3 regions of the Mesorhizobium sp. NZP2234 genome follow, and region 1 is predicted to be linked to each of the others. Evidence: predicted binding sites of a transcription regulator. Region 1 holds the regulator's gene; each other region holds the start of a gene.

Region 1 (2,269 bases):
CGCCAATCTCGCCGTCATGCCGATCGTTTCTCTGATTGTCATGCCTTTCGCTGTTCTCAGTTCTCTTGCGATGCCCTTTGGTGCCGATGGTCCCTTTCTCTACGTGATGGGCAAGGGGCTGACGGCCATGATCGCCATATCGGCGTGGATATCGGAACGCTCCCCCGTCGATGCGATCGGGCTGATTTCACAGCACTCGGTGCTGCTGGTGACGATCGCACTGGTCATCGCAACGATGGCGACGACATGGCTGCGGCTCGCGGCAGTGCCATTCGCGCTCGCCGGCCTGTTGACGGTGTCGGATACGCGCACGCCGGATGTGCTGATCTCGGAAGACGCGCGCCTGGTCGCGGTGCCGATCGGCGGTGGCGAACTCGCGGTCAGCCGGGCTCGCCCGAACGAATTCACCGTCGACAATTGGAAACGCGCGCTGGTCTCCGAAACAATTGTCGCACCGGAGATGTTCAACAAGGCAGAGGGACAATTCGATATTGCCGATGCCGTCAATCTGCCGCCAGGGGCGCCGTTTTATTGCACGGAGGGCATCTGTCTCGCCCGGCATCCGTCTGGCGCGATCATCGCGCATGTCGAAGACCGCAAGGCTACCTGGAAGGCCTGCGGCTTCGCCGACCTGATCGTTGTCAATGACGCGACGGGCTACGATGCCTGCCACAACCCGCTGGTTCTCGTCGTCACCAAACGGCAACTTGCACGCAAGGGCAGTGCCGCCGTCTTCTTCGACCGCCAATCGGCGACCAGTCCGCCAATCATCAGCTTCGCCGTGGACGGACCGTATCGACCCTGGCACGCGCAACGAAAGTTTTCGCGCGAGGCGAGGGGACTGCCGCCCTATCAAAAACCCGAAACGCCGGCCGCTCCTGCTCAGTAGCGCCTGATCAGCCCGACCAGCTTGCCTTGCACCTTGACCCTGTCCGGCCCGAAAATTCGCGTCTCGTAGGCCGGGTTGGCGGCTTCAAGGGCAATCGAAGCGCCCTTGCGGCGGAATCGCTTCAAGGTCGCTTCCTCCTCGTCTACCAGCGCCACGACGATCTCGCCCGGGCTCGCCGTATCGGCGTTGCGGATAATGACCGTGTCGCCATCGAAGATGCCGGCCTCGATCATCGAATCGCCCTTGACCTCCAGCGCATAGTGTTCGCCACCCATGATCATGTCCGGCGGCACCGAGATCGAATGCGTCTGATGCTGGATGGCATCGATCGGCACACCGGCGGCGATACGGCCCATCACCGGGATCGACACGGCGGCGACCGCGTCGTCGTCATTCCCGGCAAAGGGCAAGCGTGACGGCGCCGGCTTGATCTGGCGGCCAACGCCGCCCTGACCAAGACTGCCTTGAATGACGCTAGGCGAGAATTTCTTTGCCGCGTTGAGGCCTGGCGCGATCGAATCCGGCAGCCGCAGCACTTCCAATGCCCGCGCCCGGTTGGGCAGCCGGCGGATGAAGCCGCGTTCCTCGAGCGCCGTGATCAGGCGATGGATCCCTGACTTGGAGGCGAGATCGAGCGCTTCCTTCATCTCGTCAAAGGAGGGTGGGATACCGCTTTCCTTCAGCCGTTCATGAATGAACATCAGAAGTTCATGTTGCTTGCGCGTCAGCATGGCGCCCCCCAGGCATTGAACGAAGGGTGTGAATCGGAATCGAAAAACAAACCCAGAACAAACACTATCTGTTCCAGTTGTGTTCCGCAACTGTTTAAAGTTTAGTGAACTTGTTAAGACATCTGAAATTATCCGCCGCCGGCAGTGCGCAGCGATCGACCGCCTTCGCCGCCAACGCGGGCATTGAAATCATTTTGGTTAATCGCCTGTGGCCTACCTCTTGATGGACCTTGGCATCGGTTTCTCAACGGCGTCCAGAGGCTGGATTTGCGTCGCTGGTCGATCCATTCCTGGCGGAACGAAACGAAATCAAAACGCCAACGATCATGCCTCAAGAGCAAGAACGCTGAAGTCATCCCGAAATTGCCTTCAGGCTGCCGGCGCGTGCGGTATAATTGTTCGCGCCGCTGTCCTCGCTGTGAACGTAGACATGCAGCGTGTAGCCGATATGCGCCGTCATCAGCGCTTTCGCCCGCTCGACATCGCGATCGAGGGCCGCTTCCATGATCGCGGTGTGATGCTCGATCGCGATCGCCTCGCGCAGGGCGTCCATTGCCTCGCCATAGCCATGCTTGAGGCCGGCCGCCGCCCGCAATGTCGGCGCCAGTCCGAGAAAACGATGATGCCGCCGCAACTGATCGGCGATTGT
Region 2 (2,269 bases), 690 kb from region 1:
CTGTCCGACCGCTGTGCCAGCAGGCGCAGCCACATGTACTGGGCGGTGTTGGTGTCCTGGTATTCGTCGACGAGGATGTATTTGAAGCGCCGGTGATAGTCCTTCAGCACATCCGGATTGGCCCGGAAGATGCGGATCGGGTGACAGAGCAGGTCGCCGAAGTCGCAGGCGTTCAGCGTCTGCAGCCGCTCCTGATAGGCCTTGTAGAGCTCGCGGCCCTTGCCGTTGGCGAAGCTGCGTGCGTCGCCCTCGGGGATTTCGGCGGGGCCGAGGCCCTTGTTCTTCCAGCCGTCGATCATCTGCGCGAACTGTTTGGCCGGCCAGCGCTTGTCGTCGAGGCCCTCGGCCTGGATCAGCTGCTTGATCAGCCGCACGACATCGTCGGTGTCGAGGATGGTGAAGTCGGAACGCAGACCCGCGAGCTCGGCATGGCGGCGCAGCAGCTTCACGCCGATCGAGTGGAAGGTGCCCAGCCACGGCATGCCCTCGACATTGCCTTCGCCGATCAGAATGCCGATGCGCTGTTTCATCTCGCGCGCGGCCTTGTTGGTGAAGGTCACGGCCAGAATCTGCGAGGGGAAGGCTTTCCCCGTGGCGAGAATATGGGCGATGCGGGTGGTGAGCACGCGCGTCTTGCCGGTGCCGGCGCCGGCCAGCACCAGAACAGGACCCTCGGTGGTCTCCACCGCCAGCCTTTGTTCCGGATTCAGCCCCCGGAGATAGTCCGGCGCATTGTTGTGGCCGCCGCGGGCAGCCATGGCGCGCGCGGCAATGCCCGACGGGGCCGTGGGCCGCGCATTGGGTTCGTCGAAAAAGGGCATGTCTTCGGAAAAGCCGGACATCGTCCCCGAATGTAGTGATTCGGTTGGGAAAGACCAGAACTGTCTACGTTTTGTTCCCGGTAAAGCCGCTTATCCGGCCACCTTGGCACGCATGACGCTCAACCCGCCGCGCATTTGCAGCTAGACCGAGCACTGCCCCTGGGCCCGTGGCACAAGCTTGACAGGCGAGGCGGGCGGGAGAAAGTTGTGTGCCGGGCAGGAACGCAATGCCGGGTTGCCCATGGCCGCGAGAAGCGCGCAACAGTCGAAGGAGTATCATCTTGGCTGTAACCATCACCTCCCTTGTTCTCTTTCTCCTCGGTCTGACAATTGGCGCTGGCGGCATCTGGCTGGCCTCGCTGGGCGGCAGCTGGTACTACATCATATCGGGCCTCGCGTTCCTGATCACCGCATGGCTGTTCTACCGGCGCCGCTCCACCGCGCTGTGGCTCTACGCGGCGATCGTGCTCGGCACGCTGGCCTGGGCGGTGTGGGAAACCGGCTTCGACTGGTGGGAACTCGGCCCGCGCGGCGGCATCATCGTGCTGGTGGCGCTATGGCTGCTGACGCCGTGGGCGCGGCGGGGCCTTGCCGGTCCTGACGGGCGCGCGCCGCTGATCCTGGCCGTGCTGGCCTCACTGGCGGTGGCCGGCTATTCGATGACCACGGACCCGAAGGACATCGCCGGCGCGCTTGACACCGACAAGGTGACCCCCAACGCCAATCTCGGCGGCGACGTGCCGGCCGGCGAGTGGCACTTCTATGGCCGCACGCAATTCGGCCAGCGCTATTCGCCGCTCGACCAGATCACGCCGGACAATGTCGCCAATCTGCAGCCGGCCTGGACCTATCGCACCGGCGACGTGAAGGGGCCGGACGATGTCGGCGAGACCACATACCAGGTGACACCGCTCAAGATCGGCGACACGCTCTATATATGCACGCCGCACAATTTCGCCATCGCGGTCGACGCCGCGACCGGCAAGGAAAAATGGCGCTACGACCCCAAGATCAAGCTCGACAAGGACCGCCAGCACCAGACCTGCCGCGGCGTGTCCTATTATGCCGATGCCGCCGGCGCCGCCGGCCAGCCTTGCGCGACCCGCGTCTACCTGCCGACCTCGGATGCCCGGCTGATCGCGCTCGACGCCGCCAACGGGCAGGTCTGTCCCGCCTTCGCCGAGGCCGGCACACTCAATCTCTTGACCAACATGCCATACCCCAAATCAGGCTATTACTATTCGACCTCGGCGCCGCTGATCGCGGGCGGCAAGATCATCGTCGGCGGCGCGGTCAACGACAATTATTCGACGCAGGAGCCGTCGGGCGTTATCCGCGCCTATGATGCGAGCACGGGCAAGCTGCTGTGGAACTGGGATTCCGGCAATCCGGACCAGACGACGCCGCTGCCGGCCGGCCAGACCTACACCGCCAACTCGCCCAACATG
Region 3 (2,269 bases), 2.6 Mb from region 1:
TGCCTGATCGGCCAGCCAGCCGGGCCGGTTCGACACGAATGTCCAGGTGCGGATCTGGGCAATCCGGTGCGACAGCGTGTCGATGTCGCCCTCGGTGGTGTCGGCGCGGCGCACTTGCTCGGCCATGTAATTCTCGTCGACATGGCCTCGCTTGGCGAGGTCCATATAGATCGACGCGATGAGGTCGGCATGCTGCGCCGGGGCGATCTTGCGGTAGTCGGGCAGCGCGCAGGCTTCCCACAGGAGCGCCACGCGTTTGGCGTCGGTCGCCAGCGCGCGGATATCCTCGTCGCGGGAAAGATATTCGAGCGCCTGCGCGTCGACCGCCGGCAGAGCGCGCGTCAGACCCTCCACCGGAGCGTTGGTCTCGATCGAGCGCTTCAGCGCGTCCAGGCTGGCGAAGTCGAAATGCGCGGTGCGCCACTGCAGCACCTTCACCGGATCGAAGTCATGGCTTTCGATCTTCTTGACCAGTTCCTCGTCGAGCGGATCGACCTGGCCGGTGACGCCGAAAGTGCCGTCGCGCAGATGGCGTCCGGCGCGGCCGGCGATCTGGCCGAGCTCGGCCGCCGTCAGGTTGCGGTACTGGTAGCCGTCGAACTTGCGGTTCTGGGCGAAGGCGACATGGTCAAGATCGAGGTTGAGGCCCATGCCGATGGCATCGGTGGCGACGAGATAGTCGACATCGCCCGATTGGAACAATGCCACCTGGGCGTTGCGGGTGCGCGGCGAGAGCGCGCCGAGCACGACGGCGGCGCCACCTTGCTGGCGTCGGATCAGCTCGGCGATGGCATAGACCTCGTCGGCGGAGAAGGCGACGATCGCGGTGCGGCGCGGCAGGCGCGTCAGCTTCTTCGAGCCCGCATAGGCGAGATGCGAAAGCCTTGGCCGCGTCACCACGGAGACGCCCTTCAACAGGCGCTGCAGGATGCCGTGCATGGTGGCGGCACCGAGCAGGAGCGTTTCCTGGCGGCCGCGAAGATGCAGGATGCGGTCGGTGAAGATGTGGCCGCGCTCGAGGTCGCCGGCGAGCTGCACCTCGTCGATGGCGACGAAGGCGGCGTCGGTCTCGCGCGGCATGGCCTCGACCGTGCAGACCGAATATCTGGCGCCTGGCGGCTGGATCTTCTCCTCGCCAGTGATCAGAGCGACTTTATGGGCGCCGACCTTTTCGCAGACGCGCGTGTAGACTTCCCGCGCCAGCAATCTGAGCGGCAGCCCGATGACACCGGTTTCATGCGCCACCATGCGCTCGATGGCGAGGTGGGTCTTGCCGGTGTTGGTCGGCCCAAGCACGGCGGTCACGTCGCGGCCCGACAGGATCAGCGGCTCGGTATGTTTCGGCTGGATGTTCATCGGCTCGGAAATAAGGCTTTCTGGCCTCTCATTGTCGGGAGCGTGCCTTCAAACTGGCGCGTATGACAGGCGACACATAGGGATTTCGTGCGCGAAGCGAAAGCGGAATGTTCCGTGGGCGGCTCGAAGGCCTCTTTGCACAGCGCTAAATTGGCTATCGCTTAACTGATGGAACGAGTCTGGAACGAATCGGCGACGAATCAGTGACTCGACCAGATTCAGCTTTTGTTCACGGCTATATGTGGATTTCGTGAGCGTGACTCTCACCACATGCTGAATCCCTGAACTGGCCCGTTTTATGCTAAGCGACCTCAGCTATTAAGCTTTGCCGAGAAACGACGGCGGCGGCACGATATCCATCACTCAAGATTATGAAATTGTTAATCTTTCTGAATTTGGTGTTAAGGAACTGTGGGCGATTCCGGCCAGTTAACGTTAACTTGCGCTCAAAGCCGGAACGAATCGGCTACAAATCAGCGCCGGCGGCGTTTTCCCTTTTTGTTCTCCAATAACTTGTGTTGTGAACAGCTTTTCCACCGACAATCCACAGGCTTGGCCACAGGGTTCCGCACAGGCGGCGCTGCCGCATTAGCCCCTGCGTGCGGGATTCAGGCATTGCGCTGCGGCGGGGCTTTTTCGCTTCCAAGGCATCAAAGGAAACGGACCGGTTTCCCGGTCCGTTCGCTACGGTATGAAGCCGTCGGACGTCTCAGGCGAAGTATTGGCCGCCATTGGCGGTGAGGGTCGAGCCGGTAATGAAGCCGGCATCCTCGGAAGCGAGGAAGACGACGCAGCGCGCGATCTCTTCCGGCTCGCCGAGGCGGCCGACCGGGATCTGCGGCAGGATGCGCTCGTTGAGCACCTTCTCATCGATTGCCTTGACCATCTCCGTGGCGATGTAGCCGGGGCAGAT

The links. Region 1 encodes LexA, which represses DNA repair genes until DNA is damaged. Its sites were predicted from a motif close to TGTTCNNNNTGTGTTCNG; they were not measured.
Region 2: a site for LexA is predicted at 883-900, ahead of EB230_RS16625 (UvrD-helicase domain-containing protein). Genes of this name have one in related genera too.
Region 3: a site for LexA is predicted at 1,526-1,543, ahead of EB230_RS07220 (helicase-related protein). Genes of this name have one in related genera too.

What each region holds. Positions count from the first base shown of each region.
Region 1 is NZ_CP033364.1:4,085,425-4,087,693, forward strand. Features, by position in the region: gene EB230_RS20125 (ComEC/Rec2 family competence protein) at 1-889, shown strand, start outside; gene lexA (transcriptional repressor LexA) at 883-1,620, opposite strand; gene EB230_RS20135 (GntR family transcriptional regulator) at 1,973-2,269, opposite strand, start outside.
Region 2 is NZ_CP033364.1:3,391,622-3,393,890, forward strand. Features, by position in the region: gene EB230_RS16625 (UvrD-helicase domain-containing protein) at 1-842, opposite strand, end outside; gene EB230_RS16630 (glucose/quinate/shikimate family membrane-bound PQQ-dependent dehydrogenase) at 1,103-2,269, shown strand, end outside.
Region 3 is NZ_CP033364.1:1,484,926-1,487,194, forward strand. Features, by position in the region: gene EB230_RS07220 (helicase-related protein) at 1-1,356, opposite strand, end outside; gene phbB (acetoacetyl-CoA reductase) at 2,066-2,269, opposite strand, start outside.